DNA from 4 places in the Paraburkholderia flava genome. Region 1 is predicted to be linked to each of the others. Evidence: predicted binding sites of a transcription regulator. Region 1 holds the regulator's gene; each other region holds the start of a gene.
What was found. The regulator LexA, encoded in region 1, represses DNA repair genes until DNA is damaged. The targets are predictions, from matches to a motif close to ACTGTATNNNNATACAGT.
Positions count from the first base shown of each region.

Region 2: the regulator LexA is predicted to act here: its motif matches at 2,271-2,288, upstream of imuA (translesion DNA synthesis-associated protein ImuA).
Region 3: the regulator LexA is predicted to act here: its motif matches at 1,799-1,816, upstream of E1748_RS03420 (VRR-NUC domain-containing protein).
Region 4: the regulator LexA is predicted to act here: its motif matches at 2,097-2,114, upstream of recA (recombinase RecA).

Region 1 covers NZ_SMRO01000002.1:2,031,521-2,035,104, forward strand. Annotated here, with positions in the region: gene cysT (sulfate ABC transporter permease subunit CysT) at 1-268, opposite strand, end outside; gene E1748_RS20535 (sulfate ABC transporter substrate-binding protein) at 468-1,532, opposite strand; gene lexA (transcriptional repressor LexA) at 1,847-2,497, shown strand; gene E1748_RS20545 (hypothetical protein) at 2,518-2,856, shown strand; gene E1748_RS20550 (DUF2939 domain-containing protein) at 3,022-3,584, shown strand, end outside.
Region 2 covers NZ_SMRO01000002.1:729,001-732,584, reverse strand. Annotated here, with positions in the region: gene E1748_RS14675 (hypothetical protein) at 1-185, shown strand, start outside; gene E1748_RS14670 (hypothetical protein) at 548-1,558, opposite strand; gene E1748_RS31765 (hypothetical protein) at 1,655-1,873, opposite strand; gene E1748_RS14660 (hypothetical protein) at 1,947-2,156, opposite strand; gene imuA (translesion DNA synthesis-associated protein ImuA) at 2,303-3,010, shown strand; gene E1748_RS14650 (Y-family DNA polymerase) at 2,940-3,584, shown strand, end outside.
Region 3 covers NZ_SMRO01000001.1:782,904-786,487, forward strand. Annotated here, with positions in the region: gene E1748_RS03415 (ATP-dependent DNA helicase) at 1-67, opposite strand, end outside; gene E1748_RS03420 (VRR-NUC domain-containing protein) at 64-1,785, opposite strand; gene E1748_RS03425 (GNAT family N-acetyltransferase) at 1,912-2,397, opposite strand; gene E1748_RS03430 (isocitrate lyase/PEP mutase family protein) at 2,424-3,248, opposite strand.
Region 4 covers NZ_SMRO01000002.1:230,310-233,893, reverse strand. Annotated here, with positions in the region: gene recX (recombination regulator RecX) at 172-936, opposite strand; gene recA (recombinase RecA) at 944-2,017, opposite strand; gene E1748_RS12370 (response regulator transcription factor) at 2,226-2,963, shown strand; gene E1748_RS12365 (sensor histidine kinase) at 2,978-3,584, shown strand, end outside.

The sequences.
Region 1 (3,584 bases):
AGCGCACCAGCACCCACGCGACCAGAAAACCGAACACCGCGTTGATCAACGCGCCGCCGAGTGCCGACGTGAACGTCAGCCGGTACGACGCGAGCACGCGCGGCGAACTGACTGCGCGCACGAACTGCGCCCAGTCGAGCGTCGCCGTCTTCAGGAAAGTCGCCGCAAGCGGAATCAGCACCACGAGGCTCAGATACGCCACCGTGATGCCGAGCGTCACGCCAAAACCGGGCAATGCGCTCGGTTTGCGGAAAGTAAACGTCGTCATGCCGATACTCTGTCAGGGTTGGGTGCCGCGGACCCGTCGGGGCCGGTGTTATACAGGTCGAATCGCGCGACCCATCTGGCCGAAAAGCGCGCCCGGGGGCGCGCTTGCCTGATGTCGTCGCGTGGGTCGCCGTGTATGTCGTCCGGCTCTCCGCGTTCCGCTTCTTTATGTACTGCGGTGTTGCGCCTGCCGTATTGCGTTACTGCGACTGGTAGATCGAATCGAATACGCCGCCGTCCGCAAAGTGCGTCTTCTGCGCATTCGTCCAGCCACCAAACGTGTCGTCGACCGTGTACAGCTTCAGCTTCGGAAACTTGTCGGTCAGCGACGCAGGAACCTTGTTCGAACGCGGCCGGTAGAAGTTCTTCGCGGCAATCTCCTGCCCTTCGTCGCTATACAGGAAGTTCAGATACGCCTCGGCGAGCTTGCGTGTGCCGTGTTTGTCGACCACCTTGTCGACGACCGCGACCGGCGGCTCGGCAAGAATGCTCACCGACGGCACGACAATCTCGAACTTGTCCGGACCGAACTCCTTCAGCGACAGGAACGCTTCGTTTTCCCACGCAATCAACACGTCGCCGATCCCGCGCTGAACGAAACTCGTCGTCGCACCGCGCGCGCCCGAGTCGAGCACGCCGGCGTTCTTGTACAGCTTCGACACGAACTCCTTCGCCTTCTGCTCGTTGCCGCCCGGTTGATGCAGCGCATACGCCCACGCGGCCAGGTAGTTCCAGCGCGCGCCGCCCGACGTCTTCGGGTTCGGCGTGACGATCGACACGCCCGGCTTCGTCAGATCGTCCCAATCCTTGATGTGCTTCGGGTTGCCCTTGCGCACGAGAAACACGATCGTCGACGTGTACGGCGATGCGTTGTCCGGCAAACGCTTCTGCCAGTTTTTATCGATGAGCCCCTTGTTCGCGAGCGCATCGATGTCGTAGGCGAGCGCGAGCGTGACGACGTCGGCCTGCAGGCCGTCGAGCACCGAGCGCGCCTGCGCACCCGAGCCGCCGTGCGACTGCTTGAACGTGATGGTCTCGCCGGTCTTCGCCTTCCACTCCTTGCCGAATGCCTGATTGATGTCCTGATAAAGCTCGCGCGTCGGGTCGTACGACACGTTCAGCAATGTCGTGTCGGCGGCATGAGCGTGCGGCACGAAGCCGATTGCCGCCGCGGCGCCGAGCGCCAGCGTCGCGATGAAATGCCTTGCCTTGTTTGTTGCCCGCTGTGTTGCCCTCTGCCCGAGCCCCGTAATCCGATAAGCCATCCGCTTTCTCCGTGGTGTGGTGTGTGCCGGTGCCGTTGTTCTGAGCGCGGTCTATGCCGTCCAGTGCGCCCGTCCAGCAGGTCGAAACCAGTCTATCGAAGGGCTTTCATCATTAAAAATAATGTTTGTTCATTTTTTAATACGTAAAAGTGGTAATGACGGCTGGGCGTGGCGTTGCGGCACGAAAACGGGTGTTCTGACAGCCGATTCCGACGCTCGAACAGCGGGCTGCGGCGACGAACTTAAAGTAACGCTTGATATGCGCCCGATACTGTATAAAAATACAGTCACCTGTCTATCCATACAGTGGCGCCATGACCAAACTCACCGCACGACAGCAAGAAGTTTTCGAACTCATCCGCCGCGCCATCGAGCGCACCGGCTTCCCGCCCACGCGGGCGGAAATCGCTGCGGAGCTCGGCTTCAGTTCGGCCAACTCCGCGGAAGAGCATCTGCGGGCGCTCGCGCGCAAGGGCGTCATCGAGCTGGCGGCGGGCGCGTCGCGCGGCATCCGCCTCGTGCCCGGACCGGGCGATCTGCCGCACCAGTTCACGCTGCCGCATAACAGCCTGATGCAACTGTCGCTGCCGCTGATCGGCCGTGTGGCAGCCGGTAGCCCGATCCTCGCGCAGGAACATATCTCGCAGCACTACGCGTGCGACCCGGCGCTCTTCTCGAGCAAGCCCGACTACCTGCTGAAAGTGCGCGGGCTGTCGATGCGCGACGCGGGCATCTTCGACGGTGACCTGCTCGCCGTGCAGAGAAAGAGCGAGGCGAAAGACGGCCAGATCATCATCGCGCGGCTTGGCGACGACGTCACGGTGAAGCGCCTGAAGCGCCGGCCGAACGGCATCGAGCTGATCGCCGAGAACCCCGATTACGAAAACATCTTTGTTGAAGCCGGGAGTGGCGACTTCGCGCTCGAAGGCATCGCGGTTGGGCTGATCCGGCCCACCGAATTCTGAACTGTCGCCTGGAGAGATTCATGGAACGCCTTGCCCGCCTGCTGCCTTTTCGCCAGTTCGGACGTCTGCGTCATTTGCGCGGCGTCGTCCCGTGCGCACCGCTCGAAGCAGCCGACACGTCGTCGCTGTTCGACAGCGAGCCGTCAGGCCAGTCCGCGTTGCCTTCTTCGCTGCCGGCCTTTGCTCGCGTGTCGCTGAATGCATCGCTGAACACCGAGCCGGCTCGACGTGCACCGGTTCGCGTCTATCACGGACCGAAGCGACTCATCATGGTGGGCACGGTCGACGCGGTATGCCGGATGATCGATCGTGCAATCGCAGAAGAAAACGCGGGCATGCAAGGCGCGTTGTTTGAGTAACGTTGTGCGTGGTCCAACGGGACAGTCATCACAATGAACGTGGATCGAGTGCCGGCTTCGGGATATTTTTTGTTGCCCGCACGGTCCACATCATGTTGAGCCTGTCGTCACAGGCTGCCCCGTCGTTTCACTGGAGAGCATTGCGCAATGGCTGGTTCCGTCCGCATGACCCGTCGCGCCGAGCGCGGAGGATTCCGCAAGTCGTCGATCATTGCGCTCGTCGTGATTGTGGTGATCGCGCTGATCGGATACGGCTACGCATCGCCTTATGTCGCTCTCGATCGTCTGAAGCGTGCGGCCGATGCGCGCGATGCGGCAACGGTCAATCAATACGTCGATTTCCCTGCATTGCGTGAGAGTCTCAAGCAGCAGGTCACCGCGCTGCTCGCGCGGCGTCTCGATGTCAAAAACAGTGGCAATCCGCTAGCGGCGCTCGGTGCGATGATCGGTGTCGCGTTGATTAGTCCGCTCGTCGATTCATATGCGACCCCGGACGGTGTCGCCGCATTGTTGAACGGTATTCCGCCGCGTGGCGAACCGGGCGAGCGTCCTCCCCCGCCTCCGTCAACTCCGCAACCAGCCGATGCCGCTCCGACACAACCGCCACAGCCACAGCCGCCTGTCGCGAAAGATGCGTCGTCACCGCCACAGCCTCCGCAAACCACGGCGGGTTATCGCAGCCTGAACGAATTCGTGATCACGTATCAGCACGGTGTCGGCGACACGCG
Region 2 (3,584 bases), 1.3 Mb from region 1:
TCACCAGCATCGAATACGGAAAAAACACTGGCACTGCGAGCGCGCTAACTGCGACGCAGGACGTCCTCTCGGCGAAGTCAGACGTGACTACTGACCGCATAGCCAATCTCAAGGCGCAAGCCGACCTCATTGCTGCGCAGCAGCGACTCGCGGGCTGCAAAACAAAGCCAGCCGAATGCAAATGACCGACTGAGCGGCCAACTCGTCTCGCGACTTCTCCACAGCCTTCCAGCCCGGGAGGCTTTTTCATTCTGGCACTCGGCGCGGTCCCCGCACATAGCAGAATCACGATAGATAGATGGAAGACCGCGATACGACGATGCCGATTGTCTTAGCGTGCACGTTGCGTCCGACCGTGAGCCATAACGCACGAGCCGCTAACCGAAACCTCGCCATAACGGCAACCGGGAGCTGAAAATGTCTCTTGAAAATGCGTTGGGGCGATAAAGTTCAAGTCAGCGTATGGCACCGCGAACTGACGTCAACCGGGTTACTAGCATCCATAAATTGCTATTACGAGAGTCGCGGACACCAATATGAAGACGGTCTATAGTTTGTCGAGAAAGCGAACAAACGCCTCCGACGTCATGAGAATCCTATGCTTTGGTTTCCACAGGTCATCGAATGCATGCTTGAGAAAACCTTGCTCGTTTGATACCAGAATGTCCGCGTGAAGGAGATGCGTCATCAAGTCAAGGTCCGCCTGTGCATTGAGGTCAAGCGGCTGATTCGCCTGGAGCATCGAGTAGCGTGCCATGTAGACCATGTTGATGACGAACATCGTAAAAAATGGGTACATGTGCTTCGCTCGTGCCCATCGTGATGCCACCTCTCGAGGATTGTGGGCCTTAATCAAGGCCATCGCGAACTCTCGCCCAGTTATCTCTACTTCTGTCCCAAACAGGTCCTGAACCGGCAGCGTACCGTGTCGCTTTGGTTGGTAGCGCGTCGCCTTACGCCAGTCAGCGACCTGCTCACGCATTTGCGCCGAGATTTTTCGTTGCGCGTCGCGTTTCGCATTTTCGCGAGCAATCTCAACCTGTGCCGAATGCCACGCACGCCACGAGCCGTCGAGAGGAATATTGGGCAGGCGACTGACCAGTAACGCGCGGTCGCGCTCCGGCATAAATATGCGGGCGTGTACGCCCCTTGCTTGAACGAGTTCCTCATGCCAAATAGTCAAGAAGTCGTTGCATAACCTATCAGCGCTTTTCACTATGAACGGCAACCAGCGTTGTACTAGGTCGTCGCGCCTTCTCAAGGAGCCGTACGCGCGCAGTGTTTCCTCAATGAATACGTGACTGTATATGGGAGTGACGCGGCCGCTGTGGCAGTGCCTAAGCATGGAGCTGCGCTCCAGCAGTTCGAAGGTTCCGGGCTGGAATGCGTTAGAGTCGAAGACTACGCGCAGGGCCGCCATTGAAGTTTTCCCGAAGAAGTTGCCTCGATTCTTGCTCGTCGCCAACCGGGCACTGGTGCTCGTGCGCGGTTGCCTTGGGATTTCACCAGCAATATGGGTACAACGTGAAAACGGAACGCCTGGTTCCGGCAAATCCATCGTGGTTCGGGTGATGACCGGGGCGCAGGCGCACGGGTGGCTGTCTACACCATCGCAATCTGGTGCAACGTGTTTTGCATGACAGTCGCCTCCGCCCTAGCCGTGGCTGTCGACCCACGCCCGACACCACGAGAGGCCTGTCGATTCTGCTTCTTCATCAGTATCGAAACTGCCAAGAACGCCAGACGCGTCTACCACCTTGTTGTCTCGCATGACTGTGCCGCTTCCTGCGAACCGTGCCGGTTGCAGGATGTCTTCCTGCTCCAGGATGGAATGACCCCACAGCGTATATCCACGATATTTCTCAGTTTGCATCTGCTGACCTCTGAAGGTCCTCCACACCGCTTCACATCCGTAATTGCCTCGACTTGAGCGGCTCGACAAGTATCTACTGCTTAAGGCGCTGGGTGTCGATTCCGGCCATCTTCAATGTAGCGTCAATCATTTTCAACTCCTGGCCAAAATCGAGCGCCCATTCCTCGCCGTCGCACCGCACGGTCATGCCATCGTGCATCGAAATAAGATGACGCGCCTTGTACAGGGCGTCGACAAGTTTCGATTCGCGTTCGGCCTCCCGAACCCATTCATCTGCTCTCATGTTGGACCTCCTTTGAGCAACGAAAGCAGGACATGAGGCCGAGCGATACACGTCGCACGACCCCGTTCCTTTGAAAAAAGTGACAGTTCACATCTACGGATTTGCGTGTAGGATACTGTATAAATATACAGGTTTTTCGATTCCACATGTCCAGCGCTACCGTTACGGCCGAAGAGATACATCCGTCCTTGTGGCGTGCGTCCCAGCTCGCGCGTGGCCGTGGCCGGGTGGTTGAGACTGGGTATCCCGCGTTGTCGGCCGAGCTTCCCGGCGGTGGCTGGCCGGTCGGAGCCCTTGTCGACCTGATGGTCCAGCAAGCCGGAGTCGGTGAACTGCGACTCTTGCGCCCGGCGCTCAGTGGTTCGGGCAGTCGGCCGGTTGCGTTCCTGCAGCCGCCGCATACCCCGGATGGGCTCGGACTCAGCTACATCGGACTTCCCATTGACCAGGTGTTGCGGGTGAGAGCGCAAAAGACCGCAGATGCTCTTTGGTCGGCTGAGCAAATTCTGCGGGCAGGCAGTTGCGGTGCGCTCATCTTCTGGGCGCAATACGCGCAGGCCGCATCGCTGCGGCGCCTGCATCTGGCTGCGCAATCATCCGAAACACTCTTCGTGATGGTCAGGCCTCTGGCAGCGGCACAGGATTCATCGCCCGCCCTGTTGCGGCTTGCTTTAAGACCATCAGCCGACGGTTTGACCCTCGACATTGTGAAACGACGAGGGCCAGCGCGCGCAGAGCCTCTGTCGATTCCCCTTCAACCCACTCCTGTATTGCTTTCCCGACATGCGCGTCTTTCTCGCCGTCCACTTGCCGAAGTTGCCGCTCGAGGTGTTCCGACCGAAGTGGTCATCTGAGGCGGCGCACGGAAGTGCTGTACTGGAGAAAGACAAAGTGGTCATTACAGACAGCACAGCTCGTGCAGCTGGCGTGCGCCTTGGGATGAAGCGCGGCGGAGTGCTGACACTGTCGCCGGAAACGGAAATGCATGAACGCGACGCCGGCAAGGAAGCGGCGGCGCAGCGCGAGGTGGGTGTTGCCCTGATGCGCTTCTCGCCTGAAGTCGCCTTGCTTGACGAAGCGACCGTCGTGGTGGAGGTGGGTGCGAGTCTGCGTCTTTTCGGCGGGTTGCTCGCATTGTGCCGGGAAGCGAAGTCTGTTCTCGGAACGCTTGGGCTCACGGCGCGCATCAGCGCCGCGCCCACCGGTCAGGGTGGATGGCTACTTGCGAAGTTCGGAAACCGCCGCGTGCTCAAGCTCGCATCGCTTGAGCAACGACTGGCCGCATTACCGATGCTGGCCGTTCCGGAAGTTCGTCCGTTCGGAGACTGGTTCTCCGGACTTGGCTGCGAGACCATTGCTGACATCAGGCGTTTGCCACGCGCCGGCCTGCAGCGGCGCTGTGGTGAACATCTGCTCGACTCGCTCGAC
Region 3 (3,584 bases), on a different contig from region 1:
GCAGATCGAGATCGCCGCAGCGCGCGGTGAATTCGCACATCGCGCGCACGGCGACTGTGTAGCTCATGCGCGCGCCTCGGCCACTTGCTCAGCCCATCGCACGTCGAGCACGCGCACCGGAATCCCGTGCTCCGCGCAGTACCCGAGCCAGCGGATCTGGTTGTCCTGCAGGCGATCGCCCGGCCCCTTGATCTCGATCAGCTCGTAGCGTTGTTCGGCCGGCCAGAATTGCACGAGATCAGGCAAGCCCGACCGGTTGCTGCGGATATCGGCGGACAGGCGCTCGAACCAGTGCTTCAGATGCGCGGCCGGCAGACACGCAAGCGCCTCGTCGAGCAGCGTGTCGGTCAGCAGGCCCCACGACACGAACGGCGATTGCAGGCCGGCTTTGGTTGCGAAGTGCCGGCGGATCGTCGCGCGATACTCGCTGCTGTCGAGTTGTGCGAAGCACGCGGCGAATGCATCGGCACGACGCGCGCGGAAATCGGGCGCGTGCAGATCGGCGGGTTCGCGCTGGAACGGATGGAAAAAAGCTCCGGGAATTGCCGCGAAAATCGCGTCCCAGCACAGCAGACCGAACAGCGAATTGATCAGCGCGTTCTCGACAAAATAAACCGGCGCATCGGGCCGCGCGAGATGATCGCGCGCGACGCATTCGACGGTCGTCGGCTCATCCGGGCGCGGCAAAACGAGCATGCCGCGTGTGATCGGCGGCTGCGGGGACGTGAGTGCGGCGGTTGCATCGCGTGGCGCTGCCTTGCGCTGCAAACGCGGCAGCATTCGTGCGATGCGTTGATGCTCTTCGTCGCTTTCCGGCGCGGCAACGGCCTGTAACGCGAGTGCGAACGCATCGGCATCGCGTCCGCTGCGTTCGAGCACGCGAGCTCGCCGATGTCGCGCGCCGGGCCACGCGCTGCGTGTGTACACGTCGAGTGCGGTGTCCCAATCGTGTCGTCGCTCGCAATGCTGGCCGATCAGGAACAGCAGCTTCGCGCGACGCATTTCGAGCCACGCGTGCGCGCAGTCGATCGAACCGGCTTCGTCAGCTAGCGCTAGCGCGGCTTCGGCACCGGGTTCGGGATCTAATGCGGCCAGCGTATCGAGCGCGCCACGGCACGCATGCAGCGCGAGCCATGCATCGACGTCGCCGCGCCGCTGAAACGCACGCGACGACGGTGCAAATGCAACGCGCTCGTACTGATACACGCCGAGGTCCGCGAGTACGAACTCCGACCAGTCCTGATGCAGATTGCCGAAGAACATCAATCGCAAGCGGTCGCACAGCGGCGTGACGGTCACGTGCAGCACGCGATCTTCCTTTTCCGTGCAGAGATTCCAGTCGGCGAACGTTCGCGAATCGTCGTGTGTGTCGCGTAATGCGTCGAGCAGTTCGGCCTTGCGCGGCGTTGCCATCGTGCTGGCTTCGGGAAACGCACGCAGCAGGTCGGGCTTGGTGGCGAGCGCGAACAGATCGTCGAGTGTGAGCAGCGGATCGGGATCGACCCAACCCGCTCCGACGAGCGGTGCGGCCGCCTGTAACGGACAACCGATTTCGTCATAGACGAGCCGGCTCGCGCGGAACAGCGGCCCCTTGCGCATCAGCATCCGCACGAGCAGCGCGCGCGATGCGAGCGGTAATGCGGCGAACGTTGTGATGAACGTGTGCTCGGTTTCGTCGAGGACGTCGGCGTAACGCGCGCCGATCCACGCGAGCGCGCGTTCGAAGTTCGCGAGGTAGTACGGCGTTGGGCCTGGGGACGGAGCGGATGAGGGCTCGGCCGGCATGGGATCGGCGATCACTGTATGGATATACAGTGATGATAGCAAAGGTGGGAAGCTGCTGGGAAACGGGGCTGGTGAGGCTGGGTCCCGGTTTTTAAATTAGCTCAAGCTCATCATCGACAACGCCAATTACTCGGGGTGGGATGCCGCTCTGGCAACCGCGCGTCGAACTGCTGGCTTCATGGTTAATTCATCCGCCGTAGTGAAGAATTCGAACGCCTTGTCGTTCTCGCGCGTCACCCGAAATCCAAGCTTGCGGTGGAAAGCGACGGACAATCGATTGGTCTTGTAGACATGGCTTCGAAGCTCGCCGATTCCTCGTTCTTTCGCGAGAGTCGCGATCTTCGCAAGCAGATCAGTCATAACGGCGGACGTCCGGTGCGAGGGATGGGTACCGAATGCGCCGACGAACCAGCACGCCCCGGAATCCGGCCGAAGCATCGCGTACGCGACGAGGTTGCCGTCGCGCCGCACCGAACATATCTCACTGACGTCTACCGCTTTTTGCAGCTTTATCCGCTGCTCGTCTACGTCGAATGTATCGCCGGCCTGTTCCGTGTGGGCACGTAACGTCAGCAAATCGAGCGCAAGGAGTTCGTCAACGGACGGCGACATATCGAGAGCTCAGGACGATAAGTGCGTCACTCCTTCCCGACAAACAACGCATTAAGCTGCGCGCCAGCCGCCGCCTCGCCAAACCCATCGAAGCGCCCCTCCGCAAGCGCCTGCGTCGCGCGCATAAAACCACCCCACGCCGCCCGCGCAAGCGCACCGCCGACGCTCACGCGTCGCACGCCGAGCGCAGCCAGATCCTGCAACGTGAACGCCGAGTTCGAGCCGATCAGCACGTTCACCGGCTTGGGCGCCACCGCGGCAACGACGGCTTCGATTTCTTCGCGCGTGCGAATACCCGGCGCGTAGAGGCAGTCCGCGCCTGCCGCCGCGTACGCTCGCAGACGCGCGAGCGTGTCGTTCAGATCCGGCACACCGACGACGAAATTTTCCGCGCGGCCGATCAGCAAGGTATCGCCGCCGGTTTCGTCGATCACACGACGGGCCGCCTCGATGCGCGCCACCGCGGCATCGATCGCCAATAGAGGTTGCGCGGCGTCGCCGGTGGCGTCTTCGATCGACAGGCCCGCCACGCCGGTCGCAACCGCCAGCCTGACGCTCTCGGCCACGCCGGCCGGGTCGGTAGCGAAGCCATTTTCGAAGTCCGCGTTGACGGGCAGATCGGTCGCTTCGACCATCGTGCGCAGATGCGCGAGGATCGTCTCGCGGTCGACCTGGTTGTCCGCGTGCCCGGTCGACCATGCGTATCCCGAACTCGTGGTCGCGATGGCCTTGAAGCCCTGGCTCGCCAGATAGCGTGCGCTGCCCACGTCCCACGGATTCGGCAAGACGAAGCAGCCCGACGCGTGCAAGGCACGGAAGGCGGCGCGTTTTTCGGCAACGGTGCGGGACATGGTTAACTCCGGATAGAGGGAAAAGTGTGTGTAGTCAGGAGATCTGTATCGATGACGCGACTAGCCAGGCAATGGGATAAACCGGGCACGCGAATCTCGAACAGCGTGACGCGCACATCGAAAGCGACGGGGAAATGCAACGGGACAATCGATTCTCTCACGATCCGATCGGCTCTTGAGGGGGCAACTGTGCAATTGGCCCTGCGCCAAACGCGAAATCGTTTCCCATCTCGCGCGGCTCATGAGAATCCGCTAATCTGTCGGCGCAGAAATACTCAACGTCGATCGCTGCCCCAAACCATCCGCCCCGCTCCACCGGGATCCCCAACGTGTCGA
Region 4 (3,584 bases), 1.8 Mb from region 1:
TGAGACAGTCCAGCGACAGTCATGGGCGCCGCGGTGCAACATACGGCTGCACGCATGTCGGGCTGTGGGCTCGCTGTGGGCTTTTTGCTGTGGGGCGGTCGTGGGGCTGCGGATGCGTTGCTACGGCCTGCGTGATTGGTGCTGCGATTCGTGCTGCGGTTAGTCCCCGCCTCACTCGTCTTCGATACCCTTCAGTATCTTGCCGATGACGCCCTGCGAGAACCCACGTGCCGCGAGAAAGCGCGCCTGCCTCGCGCGCTCGGTCAGCGTCTGCGGAAGCTCGCCGTACTTCTTGCTCCAGACCGCCTGGGCTCGAGCCAGCTCGGTTTCGCGTAGTTGCGCGCCGGTCTCTTCGATCAGCGTCTGGCTGACTGCGTGTCGCTTCAACTCACCGACGATCCGGCTCGTGCCGAGACGCGACGCACGTCGATGGATAAGGCTTTCGGCAAACCGCGAGTCGGATAGCCAGCCTTCGCGCTCCAACGTATCGAGCAGCGCTTCGAGCGGGTTCGCTTCGTCGGCGAACGGCATCAGCTTGCGGGACAGTTCGGCGCGGCTGTACTCGCGGCGAGAGAGATAACCGAGTGCGCGTCCCTTCAATGAACGGCCGGGACGTTTGGAGCGGGAGGGGTCTTCGGTTGACGCGCCGGGTTCGTCGCGGGGGCGACGTGAACGGCTATAGACGGCTTCCGTTGCGGCGCCGTCCTGCTTCTTCTCAAACGCGCTCTCGCCGTGTGGTGACGCGATGCCGGCTGCGCGGTCATGCTCGTCGAACGATTCGAATGGATCGAACGAATCTGCGGGATCGGCGGCTGGCTTCGGCGTTCTCGACGAACCCGCGCCAACTGTGCGGCGCGGTTCGCCATCAAACGGGCCGCTGGACGGTCCGCCCGCGTCCCGTCTGACATCGGACACGGGCCGACCCTTGCGTATCACGCGACGATTACTCTTCTTCGCCCGCGACTTCGGCGCCGACCGGCACATCGGTCGGCATCGCGTTCACGCCCAGCGATTCGCGGATGCGGTTTTCGATCTCGCGCGCGATCTCCGGATTCTCACGCAGGAATTCCCGCGCGTTGTCCTTGCCCTGACCGATCCGTTCGCCGTTGTAGCTGTACCAGGCGCCGGCCTTGTCGACGATCTTGGCCTGCACGCCGAGGTCGATAACTTCGCCCTGACGCGAGATACCTTCGCCGTAGAGGATGTCGAAAATCGCTTCGCGGAACGGCGGCGCGACCTTGTTCTTGACCACCTTTACGCGGGTCTCGTTGCCAATCACTTCGTCGTTCTTCTTGATCGAACCGATACGGCGGATGTCCAGACGCACCGATGCGTAGAACTTCAGCGCGTTACCGCCCGTCGTGGTTTCCGGGTTGCCGAACATCACGCCGATCTTCATCCGGATCTGGTTGATGAAGATGACGAGGCAGTTCGTACGCTTGATCGTACCGGTGAGCTTGCGCAGTGCCTGCGACATCAGCCGTGCTTGCAGGCCCGGCAGCGAGTCGCCCATTTCGCCTTCGATTTCGGCCTTCGGCACGAGCGCCGCGACCGAGTCGATCACGATCATGTCGATCGAACCCGAACGCACGAGTGCGTCTGCGATTTCGAGCGCCTGTTCGCCAGTGTCCGGCTGTGAAACGAGCAGGTCCGATACATTCACGCCGAGCTTGCCGGCGTACTGGATATCCAGCGCGTGTTCCGCGTCGATGAACGCCGCCGTACCGCCGAGCTTCTGCATTTCCGCGACGACCTGCAGCGTCAGCGTGGTCTTGCCCGACGATTCCGGACCGTAGATTTCGACCACCCGGCCGCGCGGCAAACCGCCGACGCCCAGCGCGATGTCGAGACCCAGCGAACCCGTGGACACCACCTGGATGTCCTCGACCGCTTCCCCTGCGCCGAGACGCATGACCGCCCCCTTGCCGAACTGCTTTTCGATCTGCGCGAGAGCGGCGGCAAGCGCCTTGCTCTTCTCAGCAGTCAGTCCAGCCGCGCCTTTCTTGCTTTCTTCCATGAATCGTCCTTTGCTATGATGAACGGCGTCTGAGGCGGTAGAGCAGCCGGTTTCATCAAGCTGCACACCAAACGCAGGTACTGTATAAAAAAACAGTAGTTTTGGCAAGCCCGGAATGCGGGTTTCGCCATCTCTACCCACAAATTTTCTGGAGACCGCTGCGCGCCGGGCGACCCCGCGGTGCCGGCAATGTCACGCTGGGCGCCCCATGCGAATTCTGATTGCCGAAGACGACAGCATACTCGCGGACGGTCTCGTCCGATCACTCCGCCAATCGGCCTATGCCGTCGATCACGTCAAGAACGGCGTCGATGCCGACACCGCGCTGTCGATGCAAAGTTTCGACCTGCTGATCCTCGATCTCGGCCTGCCGCGCATGGCCGGACTCGAGGTACTGCGCCGCCTGCGCGCGCGCAATTCGAACCTGCCGGTGCTGATCCTCACCGCCGCCGACAGCATCGAGGAACGCGTAAAAGGCCTCGACCTCGGCGCCGACGACTACATGGCCAAACCGTTCGTGCTCGACGAACTCGAAGCGCGCGTGCGCGCACTCACGCGACGCGGCGCGGGCGGTGGTCCGACCATGGTGCGGCATGGCGCGCTGTCGTTCGATCAGGTCGGTCGCGTCGCGTGCATCAATGAGCAGGTGATCGATCTGTCGGCGCGCGAACTCGGACTACTCGAAGTGCTGCTGCAGCGGATCGGCCGGCTCGTCTCGAAAGAACAGCTCGTCGATCATCTGTGCGAGTGGGGCGAAGAGGTCAGCAACAACGCGATCGAAGTCTACGTGCATCGGCTGCGCAAGAAACTCGAGCCGGGCGGCGTGCGCATCGCGACGGTTCGCGGGCTGGGTTACTGCCTCGAGAAAGCGGCACCTGCCGCCGATGTGACGCGACCACCAGCACCGGCTTCGGGCGGCATGCCCGCGAGCCACCACTACAAATAGACGGCACGTCCGCGATGCGCGCCCGCGCAGAACCGGCCTCCGCGCCGGCCGATTTCGACACGGCGCGCGACGCCAGCTACGAGAATCCGTTCGCACCGCCCGACGAAACCGAAGCCGCCGCCGACGCGCGTCCGCGCTCGCTGTTCGGCGAGATTCTCGACTGGATGCTGGCGCCGCTGCTGCTGCTGTGGCCGATGAGTATCGCGGTTACGTATCTGGTCGCGAAGTCGATTGCCAACGGACCGTTCGATCGCGCGCTCGAAACCGATGCCTATGTGTTGGCCCGACAGATCCATCCGGTGAACGGCGTCGCCGAACTGTCGCTGGCCAGTTCGACGCTCGACTTCCTGCGCGCGGACAACGTCGATACCGTATTCTTCCAGGTACTCGGCACGCGCGGCGAACTCGTCGGCGGCGATCGCGACATGCCGTTGCCGCATGAAGAGGACCGGCCGCAGCCGGGCATCGTCGAGTTTCGCGACGACATGCTGCGCGGCAACGACATCCGCGTCGCGTACACGACCGTCGAGTTTCCGCAGACGCCCGGCGCGCAGGCCGTGCTCGTGCAGGTCGGCGAGACGCTCGACAAGCGCAGCCAGCTCGCGAACGACATCATCAAAG